DNA from 3 places in the Streptomyces sp. PsTaAH-124 genome. Region 1 is predicted to be linked to each of the others. Evidence: riboswitches for the same ligand, from Rfam matches in the RefSeq annotation. Region 1 holds a riboswitch; each other region holds the start of a gene.

Region 1 (4,263 bases):
CGGGGACGTACGGACGACTGGCTCGGCCTCACCTTTTTACGGGCTCGGCCGGCGCGCGGCTCAGCCCTTGAAGCGCGGGAACGCGCTGCGGCCGGCGTACACCGCGGCGTCGTCGAGGATCTCCTCGATGCGCAGCAGCTGGTTGTACTTGGCGACGCGCTCGGAGCGGGCCGGGGCGCCGGTCTTGATCTGGCCGCAGTTGGTGGCGACGGCGAGGTCGGCGATGGTGACGTCCTCGGTCTCGCCGGAGCGGTGCGACATCATGCACTTGAAGCCGTTGCGCTGGGCCAGCTCGACGGCGTCCAGGGTCTCGGTGAGCGAACCGATCTGGTTCACCTTCACCAGCAGGGCGTTGGCGCTGCCCTCCTCGATGCCGCGGGCCAGGCGCTCGGGGTTGGTGACGAACAGGTCGTCACCGACGATCTGGACCTTCTCGCCGAGGCGGTCGGTGAGGACCTTCCAGCCGGCCCAGTCGTCCTCGAACAGCGGGTCCTCGAGGGAGACCAGCGGGTAGGCCGCGACCAGCTCCTCGTAGTACTCCGTCATCTCGGCGGCGGAGCGCTCCTTGCCCTCGAAGAGGTACTTGCCGTCCTTGTAGAACTCGGAGGCGGCGACGTCGAGCGCGAGGGCGATCTGCTCGCCGGGGGTGTAGCCGGCTTCCTTGACCGCTTCCAGGATCAGGTCCAGGGCCTCGCGGTTGGAGCCCAGGTTCGGGGCGAAGCCGCCCTCGTCGCCCAGACCGGTGGCCAGACCCTTGTTCTTCAGGACCTTCTTGAGGGTGTGGTAGACCTCGGCGCCCCAGCGCAGGGCCTCGGAGAAGGACTCCGCGCCGATCGGGGCGATCATGAACTCCTGGATGTCCACGTTGGAGTCGGCGTGCGAGCCGCCGTTCAGGATGTTCATCATCGGCACCGGGAGCAGGTGCGCGTTGGGGCCGCCCAGGTAGCGGAAGAGCGGGAGGTCGGACGCCTCGGAGGCGGCGTGCGCGACGGCGAGGGAGACGCCGAGGATGGCGTTGGCGCCGAGCGAGCCCTTGTTGTCGGTGGCGTCCAGGTCGAACATGGCCTGGTCGATCAGGCGCTGCTCGGTGGCGTCGTAGCCGACGAGCTCCGGGCCGATCTGCTCGATGACGGCGAGGACGGCCTTCTCGACACCCTTGCCCTGGTAACGGTTGGGGTCACCGTCACGCAGCTCGATGGCCTCGAAGGCGCCCGTGGAGGCGCCGGAGGGGACGGCGGCACGACCCGTGCTGCCGTCGTCGAGGCCGACCTCGACCTCGACCGTGGGGTTGCCTCGGGAGTCCAGGATTTCCCGGGCTACGACGACGTCGATGGACGGCACGAGCATCTCCTTCGTGGATGTGACGCTGAAAGTGCGGGGCTTGTGAGCCGTGCGACTAGAGCCTAACCGTCCCGGGCCGCCGACCGGCCGACCGACCGTCCCGTGGACAGAGTGACCGTACACATTGTTTCAGCACGGAACAAAGAAGACGGGAACGGGGGTCCGAACGGAAGGTGAAATGCCCCCGCCCCGGCGCGTACGGGGGAGAACGCGCCGGGGCGGGGAGCCCGTGGGGACGGGGGGGGTGGGGCGGTGGCCGCCGCGCCTTACTTCAGGTGCAGCTGCTGGCCCGGGTAGATGAGGTCGGCGTCGTCGACGATGTCCTTGTTCAGCTGGAAGAGCTTCTCCCAGCCGCCCTGGACGTGGTGGGCGGCGGCGATGGAGCTGAGCGAGTCGCCGACGGTCACCTTGTACTCGCCGTCGCCCTTCTTCACCTTCTTGCCGGTGGGGGTGGTGACGGTCTTCTTCGGCGCCGGGCGGTCGGCGGAGCGGCCCGCGGCCTGCTGCTCGGTGGAGCGGGTCGTGGTGCTGCTCTTCTTCGACGAGGACGACGAAGAGGAGGACGACGACGAAGAGGAGGAAGAAGACGAGGAGGACGAGGAAGAGGAGGACGACGAGGAGCTGCCGCCCGAGTACGCGGCGCCGGACAGGCCCTTGCCGCACACCGGCCAGGCGCCCTTGCCCTGGCCCGCGAGGACCTTCTCGGCGATGGCGATCTGCTGGGACTTGCTGGCCAGGTCGGCGCGCGGGGCGTAGGCGGTGCCACCGAAGGCGGCCCAGGTGGAGTTGGTGAACTGGACGCCGCCGTAGAAGCCGTTGCCGGTGTTGATCGACCAGTTGCCGCCGGACTCGCACTGGGCGACCGCGTCCCACTCGGAGGCGGTGGCGGCGGAGGCGTTGCCGGCCGCCATCAGCGGGCCGGCGACGGCGACGCCGGTGACACCGGCGAGTGCGATGGCGCGAGTGGCCTTGGACGGACGACGGTGCTTGCCCTTGCCGGAAAACAGCATGGAAGGATCCCCTCACCGACGCCTGCGAGGTGAGCTGTCGGGTTCGGGCCGGTTGAGTTGCCCGGCCGTGCCTTCCGAGAGGCACGGCTTCACCCCCAGCCGCTCCGGTCAACTGCCCGGCGCGGCACTTACCTTGGGTCCCCCGCTCCTGCCTGCGGCGCTTGACGCGACGACTGTTCCCGTACGGCCGCTGGCAGGATTCGGCGTTGCGGCAGCCGGGGCTCGCGGTGGCGAGCGGTCATGACCGTAGACAGGTGATCCGCCGGATTTCAAAGACGATCAGGGCTTCTGAGACTCATCCCACACTTTCACCGAATAGGACATACAAGGCGAAGTATGACGCGAACTCCCGCTACTTTTGGGCGTTTTCGGTGGGGACATCCAGGCTCTGACCGGCGACGATGTGGTCCGGGTCGGCCCCGATGGCGCCCTTGTTGGCGTCATAGAGCGTGTGCCACCCGCCGTGCAGGCCGAAGGAGTCGGCGATGGACGTGAGCGAGTCGCCGGTGCGCACGGTGTAGGAGTCGGCGGACGAGGCGTGCGCGCCGCCGCCCCGGGAGGCGTGCCGCCCGCCCGTGGCGTCCGCGGCGCCGTCCGTCGCGCCCTCGTCGGCGCTGCCGCCGCGGTGGCGGCCGCCGGAGCCGAGCGCGCCGGTGTCGACGAGCGCCGAAGAGCCGACGTCCTGGACGTAGTTGTCCGCATCGCCGGAGTTGTCACGATCCTGGTCCCCGGTGCCGGTGCGGGTGCCCGTGGACGAGGTGGCATCGGGCGTGCCGGTGCCGTGAGAGGTGCCGGACCCGGCCGGACCGCCCGTCGTCGCGGGCGAGGAAGGGCCGCCGGACGGTCCGGTGGTGGCGCCGTGCGACGCATCGGTCCCGTGCGAGGATCCGGGCGTTTGGGTGGTGTCCGGCGAAGAGCCGGACGAACCGGATGAGTTGTCGGCGTCCTGGGGCGAGTCGGACAGACCGCCCTCGCCCGTACGAGGCTTCCCGGACGCGTCGGAGCCGCCGGAGTCGCCGCCCTTGCCCGTGGAACCGGAGGTTCCGGACGAGGTGGAGCCCTTGTCGTCCTTGTCTCCCTTGCTCCCCTTATCTCCCTTGTCGCCCTTGCCGTCCTTGTCCGACGAGGTGGATCCGTCCGCGCCGGACGCCGAGGAGTCGCCGCCCACGCCCGTGTCGACGTCGGCCGTACCGGAACTCTTGGTGAGCCCGGCCAGCAGCCCGCAGGTGTGCCAGGCGCCGGGCCCCTTGTCGGCGAGGATCTTCTCGGCCACGGCTATCTGCTGGGAGCGGCTGGCCTGGTCGGCGCTGGCCGCGTAGGAGAGGCCGCCGTACGCCTCCCAGTCGTCCTGGGTGAGCATCAGGCCGCCGTAGTAGCCGTGGCCGTTGTCGGCGCTCCAGGAGCCGCCGGTCTCGCACTGCGCCACCTTGTCCCAGGTGGTGCCGTCGGCGGCGCTGGCGCCGGACGCGGCGACCAGCGGGATGGCGATGGCCGAGCCGGTCACTCCGGCGGCGACGAGGAGGGCCGGAGCCTGGCGGGGGCGACGGTGACGACCGTTCCCGGAGAGCATCTGGAGACCTTTCGCACGACGGCAGTGACGGCGCGGCGGCGGGACGGGAGGGCCCCGGCGTCACGCTGATGGGTGAAAGTATCGGGTGACGATCACTTGTCACAAGTTCATGCCGCGCAGATCACATCAACATCACATAGTTGAACACGCGTCATGTTCACCGCCGTCAGCGCCCGGGAACGGGGCCGTTCCCGGTGGTCGTCCCGGGGGCGGGGGCCGGCCCGGGGGCGGGGGCCGGCCCGGGGGCGGGGGCAGAGGCGGGAACCGGGACGGGGGTGAAGCCGACCGGGAGGGTCCGCAGTCCGCGCATGATGAGCCCGCCGCGCCAGCGCAGTTCGGCCG
Region 2 (4,263 bases), on a different contig from region 1:
GTCGGCGGACGAGCCGTCGCCGCCGCCCAGGGCGCCGGAGGCGAGGCTGCTCTCCAGACCGCCGAGGTTCGGCAGCCCGAGGTCGGTGGTGATCTTGACGGTGCCGGACAGGCGCTCGACGTCCGACTTGGCGATCTTCTCGATGAGTTGCTGTGCGGTGATCTTCGGCAGGTCGGGGTCACCGGAGTCGGCGAGTGCCGGGACGAGCCCGATGGTCGCCGCCGCCACCCCCACCACCGCGACCGGGACGCCGTAGCGGGCGGCCTTGCGGCGCGCCGAGGCGCGGTCGCCGGCCTCCGGGGTGTCCCTGGTGTCGTCGGATTCGTACGGTGCCATGTGTGCCTTACCTCCGTCGTCGGCGGCGGCTGCCCGTGTGCACTGCTCCCACCCCAAGCCGCCATTCTCACCCGAATCGGTGAGGAGTGGTGTGGTCCGTGCTTCCATCTGACCAAATCGGCCGCGACGAAGCGTCAGACCGCGGAGCCAACTCCGTGTACGCCTGCGGTATGACACACGAGGGCGGCTTCTCCACCACCCCGTAGGGGTCGGGGTGGAGAAGCCGGCCGGAACCCCCGCCGGGACCGGGTCCGGCCGGGTGGAGAGGCGGGACCGGGGGGTGGAGAGAACCGGCGGGAAGAGGCACGTCGGGCCCGGCCGACCGGGGCCCGATCCGGGGAGGCGGGCCTGGCCGACTCGGCGCACCAGCCGACTCGGCGTACTAGCCGAACCGGTGCACCAGCCGACTCGGTGGACCAGCCGAACCGGTGCACTAGCCGACCCGGTGGACCACCGCGTCGCACAGCTGGAGCAGGGCCACCTTGGCGCCGCACTCCTTCAGCGGGGCCAGCGCGGCCCGCGCCTCCTCGGCGTAGCGGACACTGTCCCGCCGGGCCTGTTCGAGCGCGGGATGGGCGCGCAGCGCGGTCAGCGCCTCGGCGTGCCGGGCGTCGTCGCTCAGGTCGGAGTCGAGCAGTTCGCACAGCGCGATGTCCTCGGCGAGCCCCAGCCGGGCGGCGCGCTCGCGCAGCCGCAGCACCGGCAGCGTGGCGACGCCCTCACGCAGATCGGTGCCGGGGGTCTTGCCGGACTCCCGGGAGTCGGAGGCGATGTCGAGCACGTCGTCCGCGAGCTGGAAGGCGACGCCGAGCCGCTCCCCGTACTGCGTCAGCACGTCCACGACCCTCTCGTCGGCGCCGGACATCATCGCGCCGAACCGGCACGAGACGGCCACCAGCGAACCGGTCTTGCCGCCCAGCACGTCCAGGTAGTGGTCGACCGGGTCCCGGCCGTCCTGCGGCCCGGCGGTCTCCAGGATCTGCCCGGTGACGAGCCGTTCGAACGCGAGCGCCTGGACCCGGACGGCCTCCGGGCCGAGGTCCGCGAGGATCTGGGAGGCGCGGGCGAAGAGGAAGTCGCCGGTGAGGACCGCGACCGCGTTGTTCCAGCGGGTGTTGGCGCTGGCCACCCCGCGCCGCACGGCGGCCTCGTCCATCACGTCGTCGTGGTAGAGCGTGGCCAGGTGGGTCAGCTCCACGACCACGGCCGAGGGCACGATCCCCGGCGCGTCGGGGTCGCCGAACTGGGCCGCGAGCATCACGACCAGCGGCCGGAACCGCTTGCCGCCCGCCTTGACGAGGTGCTGGGCGGCCTCCGTGATGAACGGGACCTCGCTCTTGGTGGCTTCGAGCAGCCCTTCCTCGACAGCCGCCAATCCGGCCTGGACATCGGCTTCGAGAGCCTGGTCCCGCACGCTCAGCCCGAACGGCCCGACGACGGTCACGAGGGGTCTCCTGTCTGCTGGTGTCTGCTGGCGCTTACACGGTTTGTCGATAGGTCGCTGCCATCACTCAAGTCAGCGTATCCGGTCACGTTTCGATCACCGATAGCGCCCACCGATACAGGCCAGGTGGTATCGGATCACGACCGATATGTTTTCGATCACCACGTATGAACAGATATTTATCGACTTGCTCTTTCCTGCCTCTCCCTCGCCACCCCGCCCCCCTTCCACCTTCCCCCCTCCCCCGGCTCCACCTCCCCCAGCCTCCCCCCTCACTCCCCCCACCGCGCCCACTCTCCCCCTACACGCCGCCCGTGCCCACGTACGTACGAACAGGGCCAGGGCCTCACCGACCGTGATGCCCGTCACTTCCAGCCTTACGAGTCCGATTTACCCTTATTAGTATTTCAATTCCCCTTGGGGGCAAATGCTCCTGGCCGGATTATTCCGTGAGCTGCATCACGCGCACCCTCACCCCCCGCCACGGCCCGCCGACCCCCCGCTCCCCGTCCCCCGCAAGCGAGTTGACCCTTGGCAATCGCAAAGGATCAAGCGGCCAAAATGCCCTGGATCAAGGTCAACTAGGACGATGTATGCGTCAGGTACTTGTTCGGGACATGTGCTCTCGCATACGTTCCGGGCCAGTCGAGCGGACGCCGAATCCTGCCAGCGCTCGATGACCACCCACCGACAGCTCATGGCAGGAGCGGGGGACCCAGGTAAGTCGCCGGGCCGGAGCGCCGTACGTCCTACGTCGTACGCCGCGCCGGAACGGCTCGGGGTGAAGCCGTGCTCCAAGGAGCCGGCCGGGCACCTCCCCGCCCGAACCCGACAGCTCACCTCGCAGGCGACGGAGAGGAAATCCCCATGTCTGCACGTCGTCCCAGCCGCTCCCGCGCCGCTCGTCTCGTCCGCACCCTCGCCGTCTCCGGCACCGGTGCCGCGATCCTCGCCCTGCCGCTGATCGGGGCGTCCGGCGCCTCTGCGGCCACCCCGACCGCCGCCACCGCCACCACGGCGAGCACGGTCGCCTACCCGAACAACCTGGACGGCTGGATCCGCGAGTCGCTCGCGGTCATGGCCCAGAAGGGCATCCCCGGCACCTACAACGGCATCCACCGCAATGTGATGCGCGAGTCGTCCGGCAACCCGCTGGCCATCAACAACTGGGACTCCAACGCCGCCGCGGGCATCCCCTCCAAGGGCCTGCTCCAGGTCATCCAGCCGACCTTCAACGCCTACCACGTGGCCGGCACGTCGTTCGACATCTACGACCCGGTCGCCAACATCACGGCCGCGTGCAACTACGCCGCCGCGCGCTACGGCTCCATCGACAACGTCAACAGCGCGTACTGACGGGCAGCCGCGTGCCACCGGCACGCGGCGGGCTCAGACGAACAGACGATCGAGGACGACGGCGACGCCGTCGTCCTCGTTCGACGTGGTGACCTCGTCGGCGACCGCCTTCAGCTCCGGGTGGGCACCCGCCATCGCCACCCCCCGGGCCGCCCACCGGAACATGGGGATGTCGTTCGGCATGTCGCCGAAGGCGAGGGCGTCCCCGGGGCCGAGCCCCAGCCGCGCCGCGGCCAGCGCGAGACCGGTCGCCTTGGTGATGCCGCAGGGCTGGAGCTCGACGGTCCCCGGGCCCGACATGGTCACCGAGGCGAGCGGGCCGACCGCGCCGCGGGCCGCCGCCGCCAGTTCGTCGTCGGACAGCCGGGGATGGCGCAGCAGCACCTTGCTGATGGGCGCGCGCCACAGCTCCTCGCGCCGCCCGACCCGCTCGGCGGGCAGCGTCGGGTGCGGCATGCGGTACCCCGGCTCGATGAGCGTGCGGCCGTCCACGCCGTCCTGGTCGACCGCCGCGTACACCTCCCCCACCTCCGCCTCGATCTTGCCGAGCGCGGTCTCGGCCGTCTCCCGGTCGAGCGTGACCGACCACAGCATGCGGTCGGCCCCGGCGTCGTAGAGCTGGGCGCCCTGGCCGCACACCGCGAGCCCGGTGCCGCCGAGGGACCTCAGCAGCGGGCGGACCCGCGGCGCCGGCCGTCCGGTGACGACGAGGTGCCGGGCACCGGCCGCCGCCGCCCGGCCGAGCGCGGCGCGGGTCCGCCCGGACACGGAGTCGTCGCCGCGCAGCAGCGTGCCGTCCAGGTCGGTGGCGATGAGGGCGTACGCGGGGGCAGCGGATGCGGGCATGATCAGAGAATACGGATCCGCCAGGCGGGTGACGGGCGGAAACCGGACGACGCCCCTCCGCCGTGTCGTCCGGGGACCCCCTCGGACACTGCCCAAGACAGCTGCCTCCCCCGTAACGTGTGGCGCGACCACATGAACGTGTGGCCAGACACCCATGTCCCCCATGGAACACCGGCACACGAAAGAGAGGCAGTACCCGATGCCCCCCTTCGAGGTCCCCGAGGGCGACCCCTTCGGTCCGCACAACCTTCCCTACGGTGTCTTCTCGCGCGCCGGATCGC
Region 3 (4,263 bases), on a different contig from region 1:
GCCTGGAAGCACGCCGAGGAACGCGGCTGGTACCGGGACTTCCACACCCCCGCCGAGTCCCTCCGCAACACCTGGCACAACGCCTTCGGCCACCTCCAGAGCACCGGGTACGCCGTCGAGTTCCAGCTGGAGCTGGCGGCCATGGCGGTCGGGGTGCTGCTGCTCGCCGTGCTGCTGGTCCGCCGCCGCTGGCCGGAGGCCGTGTTCATCGCCCTCAACCTGTGGGCCCTGGGCACGTCCTACTGGTACCTCTCCGTGCCCCGCGCCACCCTGATCTGGTGGCCGCTGTGGACCGGCCTGGCCCACTGGAGCCTGCGGCGGCGCTGGGTGAAGGACGCGTACGTCGGGGTGGTCGCGCCGCTGACGGCGGTGCTCGCGGTGACGTTCACCTCGGGACACTGGACCGGGTGACGCCACCGGGCCGGTGCCCCGCCGGGGGACGTACGCGCCCGGACCCAGGGGCGGACGGTGAGGTTCCGGACGGGGCCGCGAGGATGGACGGGTAGAAACCGAGCGCCCCCACGCCTCCGAGTCCGTCCGCCTCCGAGAAAGAGTGCGCCCCGATGCCCCTGCCCCATGTCCTGCTGTCCGCCGCCGTCTCCCTGGACGGCTGCCTGGACGACACCGGTCCCGACCGCCTGCTGCTGTCCGGCGCCGCCGACTTCGACCGGGTCGACGCGGTGCGGGCCGCCTCCGACGCCATCCTCGTCGGCGCCGGCACCCTGCGCGCCGACAACCCCCGCCTGCTGGTCAACGCGCCCGAGCGCCGCGCGGCCCGGGTCGCCGCCGGCCGGGCGGAGCATCCGCTGAAGGTCACGGTCACCGCCACCGGCGAGCTGGACCCGCGGGCGCGCTTCTGGCACACGGGCGGCGAGAAGGCCGTCTACACGACCGACGAGGGCGCCGAACGGCTGCGCCGCGCGGGCGTCGGTACGGCCCCCGGATCCGAGGATCCCGATGCCGCGTCCCCCGCCACCGCCCCCGTCCCCGCCACCGGCGCCGCCTCCGTCTCCGTAGTCCCGCTGGGCGCGGCGCTCGACTGGCGGCGCCTGCTGGAGCATCTGCACGACGTGCGCGGGGTGCGCCGGCTCATGGTCGAGGGCGGCGGCACGGTGCACACCCAGTTGCTGAGGCAGCAGCTCGCCGACGAGCTCCAGCTCGTGGTCGCGCCGCTGATCGTGGGGGACCCGGCGGCGCCGCGCCTGTTCGGGCCGGGCGCGTACCAGGCCGGACGGCTGCGGCTGCTGGAGACCCGGGCCCTCGGGGACGTCGTCCTCATGCGCTACGAGCCCACGGCCCCCGGCACCGGGACCGGCGCCGTGCCCGCCGACCGGCACTGGCTGCGGATCGCCTGCGAGCTGGCCGCGCAGTGCCCGCCCTCGCGCACGGCGTTCAGCGTGGGCGCGGTGGTGGTCGCGGCGGACGGCACCGAGCTGGCCCGGGGCCACTCGCGGGAGGCCGGTGACCCGGTGGTGCACGCGGAGGAGGCCGCGCTCGCCAAGGTCGACCCGGTGGACCCGCGGCTGCCCGGGGCCACGGTGTACAGCAGCCTGGAACCGTGCGCCCGACGCGCCTCCCGGCCGCGGCCGTGCGCCCGGCTGATTCTGGACGCGGGGGTGCGGCGGGTCGTCACGGCGTGGCGGGAGCCGGACACCTTCGTGGAGTCCGCCGACGGCTCCGGGGTGCTGGCGGCAGAGGGCGCGGACGTCGTGGTGCTGCCGGAGTTCGAGGCCCTGGCCAAGGAGCCGAACCGGCACCTGCCGTAACGCGTGTGCAATCCACCCCGCAGGTGAGGTACAGTTATCTCAACGACGCGGGGTGGAGCAGCTCGGTAGCTCGCTGGGCTCATAACCCAGAGGTCGCAGGTTCAAATCCTGTCCCCGCTACTGAAGACTCAGGGCCGGAATCCGGAAACGGATTCCGGCCCTGAGTGTTTTCCGGGCTTCCGGCGGTCTTCCGTGGTTCTCTGCTGCGGTCTTCTGCGCTATTCCGGCTCCCGGTCGCCCCTTGGCCGATGTCACCTCGCGTGACCGGCCCGTGCCCGTCCGCATAACAACTGACACACCATCACTTCTCTCGTGGGCGTCCGCGCCGTCGTCGCGCGCCGGAAATGGCCTGAAGTTCAGTCAACTCGCCCTGGTTTCGTCATCTCTGGGGTGTACGTCTTGGCCAAAAAGGTTTAATGATCAAGGCGGGCGGCTTGGAATCGGAGGCCCGGGTCTATTAACGTTCGATAACGCAGCGCGGTCGTCCCAGCCGTCATCAGAGGCGGCTCCGTGCGCGCGCGCCGAATCCCGCAAGGGAACCGGGGAACCACCAATTTGGGGTGAATCGGGCATCATCCGCCGTATGTGTACGGCCGGTTGACGCGCGTAGGAGACCTTCCCGCTCCGAACCCGTCAGCTAACCCGGTAGGCGAGACGGAAGGAAAGGAGCACGCCCGCGTGGCGTCCAACCGGCCTGCCCCAGAAGCCCCGTTCATGCCGAGCCAGCGCACCGATTCCTTCGGCTACGGCGGCCGGACCCCCGACGAGGGCCCCGTGGAGGAGTGGAACCCCACCGAGGACTCCCTCCGCCCCGTGCGCGGCCGGCACCGCGTCGCCAAGCAGCGCGGCGGCGGGCTGGCCCGCAGCTCCACCGTGCTCGGCGTGGGCGTCATAGCGGCCGTCGGCGCGGGCGGCATGGCCAGCGCCAACACCGGCAAGCCGCCGGTCGCGATCTCGCTGCCCGACGTGCCGGACCTGCACGCGCTGCCCGCCTCCGTGGGCTCCCTCTTCGACGGCGGCTCCGCCAAGGAGCGCCACGAGGGCTCCGCCACCGCGCTCAGCGACGTCACCGCCGCACCGGCCGGGACGACGGCCGCTCCCCGTGCCGCGTCCGGCGCGGGCGAGGCGCTGCGCAACCGGATCATGGCCCAGGCCGAGCAGCAGCAGGCCCAGGTCGCGGCCAGGGCCGAGGCCGCCACCGAGCAGGCCGCCGTCCAGCGCGCCGCCCGGCAGGCGGACGAGGCCGCCGCCGAGGCGAAGCAGGAGGCCGAGGCCAAGGCCGCCGCCGAGAAGAAGAAGGCGGAGGAGGAGGCCCGGAAGAAGGCCGAGGCGGCGCGGCTGGCGGAGCTGGCCAAGCAGTACACGCTGCCGACCTCCTCGTACACGATCACCTCCACCTTCGGCCAGGCCGGCTCCATGTGGTCCTCCGGGCACCACACCGGCCTCGACTTCGCCGCGCCCACCGGCACCCTGATCAAGGCGATCCACAGCGGCACCGTCACCGAGGCCGGCTGGGCGGGTGCCTACGGCTACCGCACGATCCTCACCCTGGACGACGGCACCGAGCTGTGGTTCTGCCACCAGTCGTCGATCAGCGTGAGCGCCGGGCAGAAGGTCGCCACCGGCGAGGTCATCGGCCGGGTCGGCGCCACCGGCAACGTCACCGGTCCGCATCTGCACCTGGAGGTCCACCCGGGCGGTCAGGCGTCCGGCATCGACCCGATGGCCTGGCTCCAGGCCAAGGGCCTCACCCCCTGATGCCCTGTCCGTCCGCCTGATCCCCCGATCCCTTGATCCCCCGGGCCGGGGGGGGGGCATGGCTGCGGGCGCGTCGCCAGCCGTCCGGGTGGTTTGCGCAAGCTTTGCGCCCGGGACCGGCGGGGCGCGGAATGGGCTGCTCCGCCGGGGGCGTTGATGGATCACATGACTTCTCTGCACAAGCTGGGCTCGTCCGACCTCGAGGTCTTCCCGCTCGCCCTCGGCGGCAACGTCTTCGGCTGGACCGCCGACCAGGAGCGGTCCTTCGCCGTCCTGGACGCCTACACGGCGGCCGGCGGCAACTTCCTGGACACCGCCGACTCCTACTCGGCCTGGGTGGAGGGCCACCGGGGCGGCGAGTCCGAGACGATCATCGGCAAGTGGATCAAGGAGCGCGGCAACCGCTCCGACGTCGTCGTCGCCACCAAGGTCAGCCAGCACCCCGACTTCCAGGGCCTGTCCGCCGCCAATATCAAGGCCGCGGCCGACGCCTCCCTCAAGCGGCTGGGCACCGACCACATCGACCTGTACTACACGCACTTCGACCGGCCCGAGGTGCCCGTCGAGGAGATCATCGGCGCCCTGGACGAACTGGTGCGGGCGGGCAAGGTGCGGTACATCGCCGCCTCCAACATCTCCGCCGAGCGCCTGAAGGAGTCCCTGGACTTCTCCGAACGCGAGGGTCTGGCCTGCTACGTCGCGCTCCAGCCGCACTACAACCTGGTCTCCCGGGACACCT

The links. A riboswitch is a leader RNA that binds a small molecule or an ion and turns the genes downstream of it on or off. The one in region 1 is predicted to bind cyclic di-AMP.
Region 2: it holds a riboswitch for cyclic di-AMP, as region 1 does, so the genes downstream of both, B086_RS0120430 (transglycosylase SLT domain-containing protein) here and B086_RS0113455 (transglycosylase family protein) in region 1, are expected to answer to the same signal.
Region 3: it holds a riboswitch for cyclic di-AMP, as region 1 does, so the genes downstream of both, B086_RS0110775 (M23 family metallopeptidase) here and B086_RS0113455 (transglycosylase family protein) in region 1, are expected to answer to the same signal.

The regions. Positions count from the first base shown of each region.
Region 1 is NZ_KB892166.1:132,309-136,571, reverse strand. Features, by position in the region: gene eno (phosphopyruvate hydratase) at 61-1,341, opposite strand; gene B086_RS0113455 (transglycosylase family protein) at 1,608-2,351, opposite strand; cyclic di-AMP (ydaO/yuaA leader) riboswitch at 2,356-2,521, opposite strand; gene B086_RS0113450 (transglycosylase family protein) at 2,704-3,921, opposite strand; gene B086_RS0113445 (cytochrome P450 family protein) at 4,088-4,263, opposite strand, start outside.
Region 2 is NZ_KB892173.1:132,133-136,395, reverse strand. Features, by position in the region: gene B086_RS0120440 (LolA family protein) at 1-336, opposite strand, end outside; gene B086_RS0120435 (polyprenyl synthetase family protein) at 770-1,780, opposite strand; cyclic di-AMP (ydaO/yuaA leader) riboswitch at 2,425-2,643, shown strand; gene B086_RS0120430 (transglycosylase SLT domain-containing protein) at 2,648-3,136, shown strand; gene B086_RS0120425 (HAD-IIB family hydrolase) at 3,170-3,982, opposite strand; gene fahA (fumarylacetoacetase) at 4,182-4,263, shown strand, end outside.
Region 3 is NZ_KB892163.1:241,463-245,725, forward strand. Features, by position in the region: gene B086_RS0110760 (mannosyltransferase family protein) at 1-411, shown strand, start outside; gene B086_RS0110765 (dihydrofolate reductase family protein) at 564-1,766, shown strand; tRNA gene B086_RS0110770 (tRNA-Met) at 1,813-1,886, shown strand; cyclic di-AMP (ydaO/yuaA leader) riboswitch at 2,276-2,433, shown strand; gene B086_RS0110775 (M23 family metallopeptidase) at 2,445-3,524, shown strand; gene B086_RS0110780 (aldo/keto reductase) at 3,690-4,263, shown strand, end outside.